2 regions of the Nocardia sp. NPDC058058 genome follow, and region 2 is predicted to be linked to the other one. Evidence: riboswitches for the same ligand, from Rfam matches in the RefSeq annotation. Region 2 holds a riboswitch; the other holds the start of a gene.

Region 1 (5,571 bases), on a different contig from region 2:
GAGCACATTGAGGCGCTCACCGGCCGCGCCGGTGAAGGACATGCCGACATCGTCGATGTCGATCAGGACCTCTCCGGTGGTCGCGTTCGTCATGAGAGTTCCTTTCGTTCAGAGTGAATAGCGGCGCTGGGCCAGGGCGTAGAGGCGACGCCAGAACAGGCGGTTGATCCCGACCACGTAGGCGCTCATCACCAGCACGCCCACCAGAATGCGAGGGCTGTCACCGTCGCGGGTGGCCTCGGCGATGTATGCGCCCAAACCTGTGGCCACCAGCGTGGTGTCGCCGTACGGGACGATCTCGGCCACGATCGAGGCATTCCATGCCCCGCCCGCCGCGGTGATCGCGCCGGTGACATAGCTGGGAAAGATGGCGGGCAGAATCAGCTTGCGCCACCACAGTTTTCGCGGCAGCCGCAGACTCGCCGACGCCTCGCGCAGGTCATTGGGGACCGCGGCCGCGCCCGCGATCACATTGAACAGGATGTACCACTGCGCGCCCAGGGCCATGAGCAGGATGCCGGCCCATTGCAGGCTCGCCCCCGTGGCCACCAGTACCGCGGTCACCAGCGGGAACAGGAAGTTCGCCGGGAAACTCGCCAGCACCTGCACGATCGGCTGCGCGATCCGGGACACCTTGGGGTTCAACCCGATCCACACCCCGATCGGCACCCAGATCGCGGTCGCGAAGATCAGCAGCACGATGACCCGGCCCAGGGTGATCGCGCCCAGGTACGCCGCGTGCGCGACCTCACCGAAACCGACCGTGCTGTCGATATAGCGCAGCATGTAGTAGCAGCCCACCGCCAGGGCGGCGGCGACCACGACGGTGAACAGCACATCGTTTGCGCGGCGGCGCTTTTCGGGCACATACAGTTGATGCTCGGCCAGTCCGAACACCCGCATCACCCGGTCCATCGGATACACCAGCGGACCGAACACCCGGCCCAGCAGTTCCGGAATATGCGAGCGGCGCAGCACATCGAGCACCAGGCTGCGCGGTGCGTCCGCGGCCTCGGACTCCTCATTGCGGAAACGTTCGGCCCACACCGTGATCGGACGCCAGAACAGCACATTGAGGCCGATCACCATGATCACCATCGTCACGATCGCCAAAAGGATTTTGGGCGTATCGCTTTCGGCGGTCGCCGAGGCCACATAGGACCCGATCCCGGGCAGCGCGTACGAGCGGTTGTTGACGCTGATCGCCTCGGCCGCGGTCAGGAAGAACCAGCCGCCACCGAAACTCATCATCGCGTTCCACACCAGCGGGAACATGCCGCTGGGCACATCCAGACGCCAAAACCGTTGCCAGCGTGACAATCTCAGATTCCGGGCGGCCTCATCGAGTTCGCGCGGCTGCGAGATCAGGCTGTGGTGGAACGCGAACGCCATATTCCAGGCCTGGGAGGTGAAGATCGCGAAGATCGAGGCCGCCTCCAACCCCAGCGACGATCCCGGGAACAGCGCGATGAACCCGGTCACCGTCACCGACAGGAAACCCAGGATCGGCACCGACTGCAAGATATCGAGCAGCGGCAGCAGCACCTTCTCCGCGCGCGGCAAACGTGCGGCCGCGGTGGCGAATACGAAGGTGAACGCGATCGACAAACCCAGCGCCAGGAACATCCGCAGCAGCGACCGCGCCGCGTAGTACGGCAGCTCGGCCGGATCGGTGGAAATGCTCGACGGTGCGCTGGCATCGTCGAACGGCACATCCATGCCCGCCGACACCCGCACCGCCAGCCAGATCAGGATCGCCGCGCCCGCGAACACCGCGATATCGGCCCACCGCGAGCGCGGACGATCCAGCACACCCCGACTGGGGTAGGTGGTGCTCACGCCTCCACCTCGGTCTGGGGCACCGTGCGCCAGCCCACGCTGGTCACCGACGGCTCCAGGCTCAACCGGCTCACCGCGGACTCCATCTGCCGATCATCGCGGCGATCCCCGGTCAGCTCGGCACGCACCTCGACCCGATTGGGCTCGACATTGTGGCTCGAGATCGACACCAGCCGGAAATCGGTGCGGGCCAGCGACTGCACCAGCAGCGAACGCACAGCAGCCTCGTGATCGTCATCGGTGCGGGCGGTGAACGCGTACAGCGCCTCCACCACGCCCTCGGCCGGGCGATCCACCGCGCGCGCAGCGGTGCGCAGCGCGGTATTGACCACCACCACCGCGACCGTGCCCGCCGCGGCGGTGCTGTACATCCCGGCACCGGCCAGTGCGCCGACCGCGGCCGCGCACCACAGCGTGGCGGCGGTATTGAGCCCGCGGATATTGAACCCGTCGCGCAGGATCACCCCCGCGCCCAAGAAGCCGATACCCGAAACAATTTGTGCCGCAACACGAGTCGGGTCGGCGTCCTTACCGCTGAACCCGTGTGCGGACAACAGCACGAACAGTGTCGCCCCGGCCGCGACGAGCGCGTTCGTGCGCAGTCCGGCCATACGTGCCCGGTACTGGCGCTCGAACCCGATCACCGCGCCGAGCCCGACGCCCGCGCCGAGCCGCAGCAACATTTCCCACGTGGTCATGACGCCCTCCAACTAAGAGGTCGGCGCACTCGTCAAGGCACGCTACAGGCAGGAAACCAGCCCGCAGCGGAGAAATGAAGTGTCGCCTGGTGAACGATTGGCTAACGGAACTCTGTCCGATCCGTCGGGCACGACGATCACCTCCACACCCACCGCGCGAACGCGCCACCAGGGAGTGGATCCGGCACGGGACGGCCGGAAACGGTAACCACTCCTCGTAAGACCTTCAGCACTCCACGGCGTAACCCACAACGGGTGTGGGAGCCGGTCGGGATCACCCCTTAATCCGGGGAGACCTGTCCTGACCCGGGGCGTCTCTCGACGTTCGGGGTCGCCGGCCTATATCCGCAGAGGAGCCTCAGCTAACGACGGCACCTTGCGTCAGCGAGTAAACACCCCGGCGCGGGGTCCGGGCAACTCATGTGACGAGCGCAACTGTGCGACTCGCCCGCACCGGCCCGCACCGGCCGGACCCGATATCGCGGCCCGAGCAGCCCCCGCATACAGCGGCTCCGGACGGCGAAAGATGCCGTCCGGAGCCGATTTTCGCCGCGCCCGCCCCGGTCGGCAGCGGCCGGGGCGGGCGCGATCAGGAGGTGGCGATCAGGGGGTGACGATCGCGAACGCGGGATCCTGCTCATCGAGCAAACCCAGCAGGCGTTGCAGCACGGACGGATCACCGTCCACGGTCAGGCCGTCGAGCCCGCCGCCCGCGAGCAATCCGAGCAGTTGGAGTTTGGTCAGCGATACGGTCAGATCCACCTGCGCCGCCGACCGCGGATCGGGGGTGCGGATGAGCGCGCCATTGGACAGCGCCGTGCGCAGTGTGCTGTTCAGATCCGTGAAATGCCAATCGATTACGAGCGATTCGGCGGCCGCGCGCGGGCCGTTGATGCGAATCGCGACGGTGTCGAACAGCTGCTCGACACTCAGCGCCGCGGCCATACCGCCACCGAGATCCAGCGCGGGCGGGGTGATGCCCTCGCGCAATTCCTTCGCACCGGTCAGATAGAACCCGCGCCATGTCGCGTTCTCCGCGCCGTACCCGAGCCGGGTGTACACCTCGGCCAGCGCCTCGCGCGCGGACTTGTTGTCCGGGGCCGCGAATACAGCGTGTTTGAGCAGTTCGGCGGCGAAGCGCAGATCACCGTCGGCGGCGTACTTGCGGCCCTGTTCGACCGTCGCGTCCACACCGCCGATCACCGCGACATAGCGTTCGGCCAGCGCGGTCGGGGGATGCTGCCACAGCGAGCTGGGGTGCCCGTCGAACCACCCCAGGTACCGCTGGTAGACGGCCTTGACGTTATGGCTCACCGAACCGTAGTAACCCCGTGCGTGCCAAGCGTTTTCGAGTCCCGGCGGCAGGACGAAGTCCTCGGCGATCTCGATACCGGTCAAGCCCTGGTTCATCATGCGCAGGGTTTGATCGTGCAGGTAGATGTAGAGATCGCGCTGTTCGGACAGGAACCGCACCAGGTTCTGCTCACCCCAGGTCGGCCAATGGTGCGAGGCGAACGCGACATCGGAGTCGGCGGCGAACAGTTCGATCGCCTCATCGAGATAGCGCGACCACATGCGCGGATCCCGCACCAGCGCACCGCGCAGGGTGAGCAGATTGTGCAGGTTGTGCGTGGCGTTCTCGGCCACGCACAGCGCGCGATGGTTGGGGAAATGGAAGTTCATCTCCGCCGGAGCCTCGGTGCCCGGGGTGATCTGGAAGACGATCGGCACACCGTCGATCGTTTCGCGCTGACCGGTGTGGGTGATGTCCAGCGTCGGCGGAATCAGTCCGAGGGTGCCCTGCGAGGCCTGCAAACCCAGACCGGTGCCGACCTGCCCCTGCGGTCCGACCGGCAGGGTCACCCCGTACATGTAGTTGCCGCGCCGCCCCATCGCGGTGCCGGCGTACACGTTCTCGGCGACGGCCTCGGCCATGAATCCGGCCGGGGCCAGAATCGGGATATCGCCCGCGCCATCGGGCAGCACACCCATGACACCGCCGAAATGGTCACCGTGCGAATGCGTATAGATCACTCCGGTAACCGGTCGATTGCCACGATGCTCTCGATAGAGCGCGAGCCCGGCTGCGGCGCATTCGGCGGAAATCAGCGGATCGATGACGATGACCCCGGTATCACCTTCGACCAGAGTCATATTCGAGATATCGAAACCGCGAATCTGATAGATGCCCTCGACCACCTGGAACAGGCCGTTGGTGCGGCAGAGTTGACTCTGCCGGAACAGGCTCGGATTGATCGTTTCGGGGCATTCGCCATCGAGGAAACCGTACTCGGCCAGGTCGAATACCACCCGCCCATCGGCCGATCGGATCGTCACCGGATCGAGCGTGGCGATGAAACCCCGCTCGGCATTGTCGAAATCGGTGCGGTCGGTGAAATCCAGCGCCATACGGGCTCCTTCGATCGGCGGTCTGCTTCCCCGTCGATGCTCCCGCACTCGCGCACCCGGCGGTTCACACGACACGGGTGATATCTCGTCGGCACATCTTGTCCGTGTCGTTGCCCGAAATACGATTGCCAGCAAATAGCTTTGAGGAGTGGGCACTGTAATCGGAGACCTGTTGCCACTCGGTATCGGCGTGGCGGTATCGCCGATACCGATCGTGGCCGCCATCCTCATGATCCTGTCCAGAAACGCCTCCGGCGCGGGCAACGGCTTTCTCGCGGGCTGGGTGCTCGGTGTCGTGGCGGCGACCGCTCTCATCTGTGTGATCGCCGGTTCGGTGGGCATCACCGACGGCCGGGAGCCCTCGACGACCGGATCGTGGATCAAGGTCGTGCTCGGGCTCGGCCTCCTGGTACTGGCCGCCAACCAATGGCATGAGCGCACCGACACCACCCCGCCGGACTGGATGAACGCCCTCGATCGGCTCACCGCGGTCCGGGCCGCCGGACTCGGCGTACTGCTCTCGGCGGTGAATCCGAAGAACCTGCTGCTGTGCGTCTCGGCGGGCGTGGCGATCGGATCCAGCCCGATCAGCGCCGGTGGCAAGATCACCGCGCTGATCGTGTTC
Region 2 (5,571 bases):
TCGTAGAGTTCGGCGTATCGACCCCAGTCGACGGCGGTGCGCAACTGCCGCTGGGCGGCCTCCTCGGTGAAACCGCGGCGCAGCAGATCCAGGAAGAAGCCGTCCTGTAGACGGTGGTTGGGCGCGGTGGTCAGGGCGTGGTCGATCGCCCCGACCAGTGGCGCGTTGGCGCGGGCCAGCCGGGCGAAAATCCTTTTGGCGGAGTCGATATCGGCCTCGGCGAAGTTGCGGCCGTCGGGGGTCAGGTCCAGATCGCCGCCGGAGGCGGTCGCCAGCCCGAGCATGGCGGCGGCGTCCACCAGCGGCATCAGGTCGTCGAGTTCGAACCGCAGATCGCCCGCCAGTTCCGGCAGATCGACGTGACCGCCCTGTGCGGCAACCAGATCCAGCATGCCGCCGATGCCGTCCACGCCCGCATCGGGCAGCGGCCGGGTGGTGGGGGTGGGCGCGATGGTGTGGCCGCCGTCGAACGCGCCGTCGGTGAGCATGCGATACGCCTGGTCCACGATATTGAGGAAGTGCCGGTTCCGGACATCGCGGGGCCGCTCCAACTGCACCCGCAACTCACCCTTGATCCGGCCGGGGTTGTTGTCCAGCACCAGGATTCGATCGGCGAGCTGCACCGCCTCCTCGATATTGTGGGTGACCATGAGCACCGTTTTGGTGGGGAACGCGGTCTGATCCCATAGCCGGACCAGTTCGCCGCGCAGGTTTTCGGCGGTCAGCACATCCAGCGCGGAGAACGGTTCATCCATGAGCAGCACCTCGGGCTGCACCACCAGGGCGCGGGCGAACCCGACCCGCTGGCGCATACCGCCGGAAAGCTCCTTGGGATAGGCGTTTTCGAAGCCGTCCAGGCCGATCATGTCGATGACCGCCAGTGTGCGCTCGCTGCGCTCCGGTTCCGGCACGCCCTGCGCGCGCAGGCCGAGTTCGACATTCTGCCGCACGGTCAGCCACGGCAGCAGCGCGAAACTCTGAAAGACCATGGCGGTGGCGGCATTCGGCTCGGTGATATCGGCCTCGCGCAGTCGTGCCGCTCCCGCCGAAGGCTGCACCAGTCCCGCGATAATGCGCAGCAGGGTGGACTTGCCGGAGCCGGATTTGCCCAGCAGCGCGACGATTTCGCCTTCGCGCAGCTCCAGGCTGACATCGGAGAGCACGGGCAACTGCTCGCCGGAGGGGTTGGTGAAGTTCTTGGTGACGCGATCCACGGTGACGATGGGGGTGGACATGAGCTGTCCTCCTTCGAAAGCTGTTATCAGACAAGGGGTTAGAGCAGTGCGAAACGCTTCTCGGCAATGCGCTGCAGGCGTCGCCAGACCAGGCGATTGATGAAGACGGTGACGATGCTCATCACCACGGTGCCCAGCAGCACCTTCGCGAACAGATCATTGGTGGTCGCCTCGGTGATGTACGCGCCGAGCCCGTACGCCTCCATATGCTTGCCACCCGATTCGACGACCTCGCCGACCAGCGTGGCGTTCCACGCGCCGCCGAAGGCGGTGATCGCGCCGACCAGGTATCCGGGCGCGATCGCGGGCAGTATCAACGACTTCCAGCGCTCGCGGCCGCGCACGCCCAGATCGTCCATGGCCTCGCGCAGATCCGTCGGGATCTGCCCGGCCGCGGCGATGACATTGAACAGCACGTACCACTGCGCGCCCAGTGCCATCAGCACCACGCCGCCGAAGTTCAGTGAGATGCCGGTGTAGGTGAGCGCGGCGATGACGAAGATGTACAGGAACTGCGCCGGGAAACTCGCCATGACCTGCACGACCGGTTGCGCGAATCGGCAGATGCGCGGATTCATCCCGATCCACACCCCGATCGGCACCCAGACGATGGTCGAGAACACCAGCAGCACGGCGACTCGGCTCAGGCTGGCCAGACCCATGAGCGAGGTGGGACCGAATTCGGCGAACCCGACGGTGCTCTCGAAATACGTTGCCAGCCGCCAGATCACCCAGCCGATACCGGCGAACAGCAGGCCGAAGAACACGATATCGCCGCCGCTGGTTCCGGTGCCGTCCCAGTACGCGGGCCTGGTGCTGCGCCCGAAAATCCGCATGGCACGGTCGATTCGCTCCGCCACCGGCCGCAGCCCGCGCCCGATGCGCCGCGGCAGCGTACTGCGCCGCAGCAGATCCAGCACGAGACTGCGTGGTGCGGAGGCGCTTTCGGTGTGCTCCACGCGGAAACGCTCCGACCAGGCGGTCAGCGGTCGCCAGAACAGCACGTTCACCAGCACGATGGTGGCCACCATGACCAGCGCGCCCAGCATGAGCGTGCCGACATTCGCCTCGGAGGTGGCGGCCGCGATGAAACTTCCCATTCCGGGCAGCGCCTGATCGCGACCGGACACGCTGATCACCTCGGACGAGGCGAGCATGAACCAGCCGCCGCCGAAGCTCATCATGCCGTTCCAGATCAACGGCACCATGGCGGTCGGCACCTCCAGCCGCCACAGGCGCTGCCAGCGGGTCAGCCGCATCATGCGTGCCGATTCGTCCAGCTCACGGGGCATATTCCGGAGCGCCTGGTAGTAGGCGAAGCTCATATTCCAGGCCTGCGCGGTGAAGATGGCGAACACACACGCCGCCTCCGCGCCCAGATACGAGCCGGGGAACAGGGCGATGAACGCGGTCACCGTGATCGACACCAGCGCCAGCACCGGCACCGATTGCAGAATGTCCAGCGCGGGAATGATGACCTTCTCCGCGCGCCGGGACCGCGCCGCCCACTGACCAACGATCAGCGTGAAGATGAGCGATGCGCCCAGGCCGAGGAACATGCGCAGGGTGGTGCGCGCCGCGTAGTACGGCAGGTTCGACGGATCGGTGGAGACCGCGTCGGCGGAATCGCCCGGCACCCAGGGCACGGACATATCGCGAAAGAGCCGCAGCACCAGCACGATCAGCAGTACGCCCGCGCCGATGAGCAGATAGTCGACCGGCCGCAGCCGATTGCGGACGCGCCGTGCGCGCGGAGATGCGTTGGGGGTCTTGGGAATTGCGAGATCGACGGTCATGGCAGTGCTTTCCTGTATTCGAGCCCCGCCGCGCCTCAGCCGTTCGCGACGGCGGGCGGAGCGGTCATGACGTTGTAGAAGTGGACCGCGGAGGCGATCAACGCGGGCACGCCGATGAGCAGGTTGAACACCACCACGCCCATCCCCGCGCCGGTCACGGCCCCGGTCAGACATCCGACGGCGGCGGCCGGGATCGCCGCCAGACCTCCGGTGGCGATTCCGGCCGCGCCGCCGCCGAGCAGGCCGAGCGCCACGCAGCCCAGGGGTGCGCCGATGATCGCGCCGAGCAGGGTGCCGACCGCCAGCGCCACGGTGAGCTCGTTGTTCACATTCCCCATGGCGGTATTGAGCCGATCCTCGGGGCTGTCCCCGGCCGCGATGGGCGTCTCGGTGTCGGTGATCGGGCGCGCCTGATCGAATCGCGGTGTGAGCGTGGCGTTTTCGCCGTCGACGTGCGCGTCCACCGGGTACGCGGTGCCGTCCTTGACCACGGTCAGCGGAATCGCGCCGAGCACGGTGCTGTTCGGATCGACGATCTCCAGCCGCCGATCGACGACCCGCAGCGATCCGAGGTCGGTGTGCAGCAGCACCGATTGCCCGTCGATGCGGGCCTGACCGTGCACGCTGGCGGGTACCGGTGCGGCCTGCGCCGGATCGGCCAGCGCCGTGGTGGAGATGCCGACCAGTGCGGCGGTGGTGGCGGCCGTGGCCAGGGTGATGAGACGAGTTCTCATGAGAAAGGTATGCCTCTGCATATCATTGCCCGGAATTACCGGGACAGCAGCGATCACCGTCGCGCATCGGTCATGCGGACGGCTCGGATTCGGGCGTCGAATAGACGAATTCACCCGGAATTGCGCACGCGAATAATTCGGCAGCCGAATTCGCTGCCGAAGCGCGTGTGAATTATGCGCGCCGAATCATCGGACGCGATGTGGTGTGCCGGCTACCGGCCCCGCGCAGGAGGGGGCTGGTCCGGAGATCCCGGAACGTCGTCACTGGTCATCGGATGCCTCACCTCCCAACGGGTAGAACGCGATAGGTCAGCGCACCGGGGGAGGAACGCCCGGAAACGATCCGGGCAGACACCCCTCTCGTCAAAGCTTCGGCACTGCACGACGTGTTCCGATCCGTGCGGATCGAAAAGCCACTTAGGATAACCCCTTAATCCGGAGAAATCTGTCCTAACCTTGGGCGTCTCTCGACGTCGTCAGATCAGTGGCCTGTGTTCGTGCAGGAGCCTCGCCTATCGAGGTGCGAGCCCAAAACTAGTAACACATTCCGAAATTGTCAATTCCCTGAGAAATGACGCGGAATTTCGGTGCTACAGCAGGATGTGCGCGGCCAGCCGGGCCAGGCAGGCGTCGACGGCGTCGGCTGGGGAACCGGAGTGGTTGCCGGTGGCCCAGAGTTCGTTGGCGAGGCGGACCGCGGTGTTGGCCATGGCGGCGGCCAGGGCCACGTCGAGATCGTCGGGTGCGCGGCCGGTGCGCGCGGCGATGATAGGGATGAGGCGGGTTTCGCAATCGTGTTGTACGCGTAGCCAGGTGGCGCGCAGCGCGGGGAGTTCGGTGGCGGCGCGCAACAGCGGGCGGAGCAGTGATTCGGCGATGCCCTCATCGGCGAGAGCGGCGGCGGTGGCGGTGCGATAGGAGTGGCCCAGGGCCTCGCGCAGCGGGAGTTCGGGTGGGCAGGAGGCGAGTTCGTCGGACCAGGCCTGGGTGCCGATGGCCAGCAGCGGGGCCACCACGTCCTCCTTGCCCGCGAAATAGCGGTAGAAGGTGCGCAGGCCCATGCCCGCCGCGGCGGCGATGTCATCGACCGTTGTTGCGGTGTAACCGTTTTCGGCGAAGAGGTGGGCGGCGACCATGGCGACTTCGCGGCGCGTGGCGGCGCGGCGGGTCGCGCTCAGGGCGGGACGGCCGGGGGCGGGCGCGGTACGGTTTCGGTCGCTGGTCACAGGGGGACTCTACCGAGCCGGAAACATTTAATGGCGCGATGTGCCATTTGTGGCATATCGTGTCAGAAACACTCGCTTTGATCAGGAAGAGCTCTCATGAACCGTCTCGAACAGCGCCGCATCCTGGTGACCGGCGCCGGATCCGGTATCGGGCAGGCCACCGTCCTTCGCCTGCTGTCCGAAGGCGCGGTCGTCGTCGGCGCCGATGTGAACGCCGAGGGCCTCGAGCTCACCCGCAAGCACGCCGCCGAGGCCGGCACGGCCGAACGCCTCAGCACGCTGGAGATGAACATCGGCCAGGAGGCCGACGTCATCGCGGGTGTCAAGAGCGCGATCGATACGCTCGGCGGGCTGGACGCACTGGTCAACGCGGCGGGCATCCTGCGCGCGGCGCACACCCACGAGACCTCGCTGGACCTGTGGAACCAGATCATCGCCGTCAACCTCACCGGCACCTTCCTGGTCATCCGGGAGGCGCTGCCCGCACTGCTGGCCAACCCGAGCAGCACCGTGGTGAACTTCAGCTCCACCTCCGCCAATTTCGCGCACCCGTACATGGCGGCCTACTCCGCGAGCAAGG

What was found. A riboswitch is a leader RNA that binds a small molecule or an ion and turns the genes downstream of it on or off. The one in region 2 is predicted to bind magnesium.
Region 1: another riboswitch for magnesium. It lies ahead of ACFVUS_RS05390 (MgtC/SapB family protein); the one in region 2 lies ahead of ACFVUS_RS35555 (hypothetical protein).

The regions. Positions count from the first base shown of each region.
Region 1 is NZ_JBHVSA010000001.1:1,171,490-1,177,060, reverse strand. Features, by position in the region: gene ACFVUS_RS05400 (nitrate/sulfonate/bicarbonate ABC transporter ATP-binding protein) at 1-93, opposite strand, end outside; gene ACFVUS_RS05395 (ABC transporter permease) at 109-1,839, opposite strand; gene ACFVUS_RS05390 (MgtC/SapB family protein) at 1,836-2,537, opposite strand; M-box (ykoK) riboswitch at 2,741-2,914, opposite strand; gene ACFVUS_RS05385 (alkyl/aryl-sulfatase) at 3,141-4,946, opposite strand; gene ACFVUS_RS05380 (GAP family protein) at 5,095-5,571, shown strand, end outside.
Region 2 is NZ_JBHVSA010000004.1:970,833-976,403, forward strand. Features, by position in the region: gene ACFVUS_RS35545 (nitrate/sulfonate/bicarbonate ABC transporter ATP-binding protein) at 1-1,235, opposite strand, end outside; gene ACFVUS_RS35550 (ABC transporter permease) at 1,274-3,031, opposite strand; gene ACFVUS_RS35555 (hypothetical protein) at 3,067-3,765, opposite strand; M-box (ykoK) riboswitch at 4,114-4,292, opposite strand; gene ACFVUS_RS35560 (TetR family transcriptional regulator) at 4,356-4,991, opposite strand; gene ACFVUS_RS35565 (SDR family NAD(P)-dependent oxidoreductase) at 5,088-5,571, shown strand, end outside.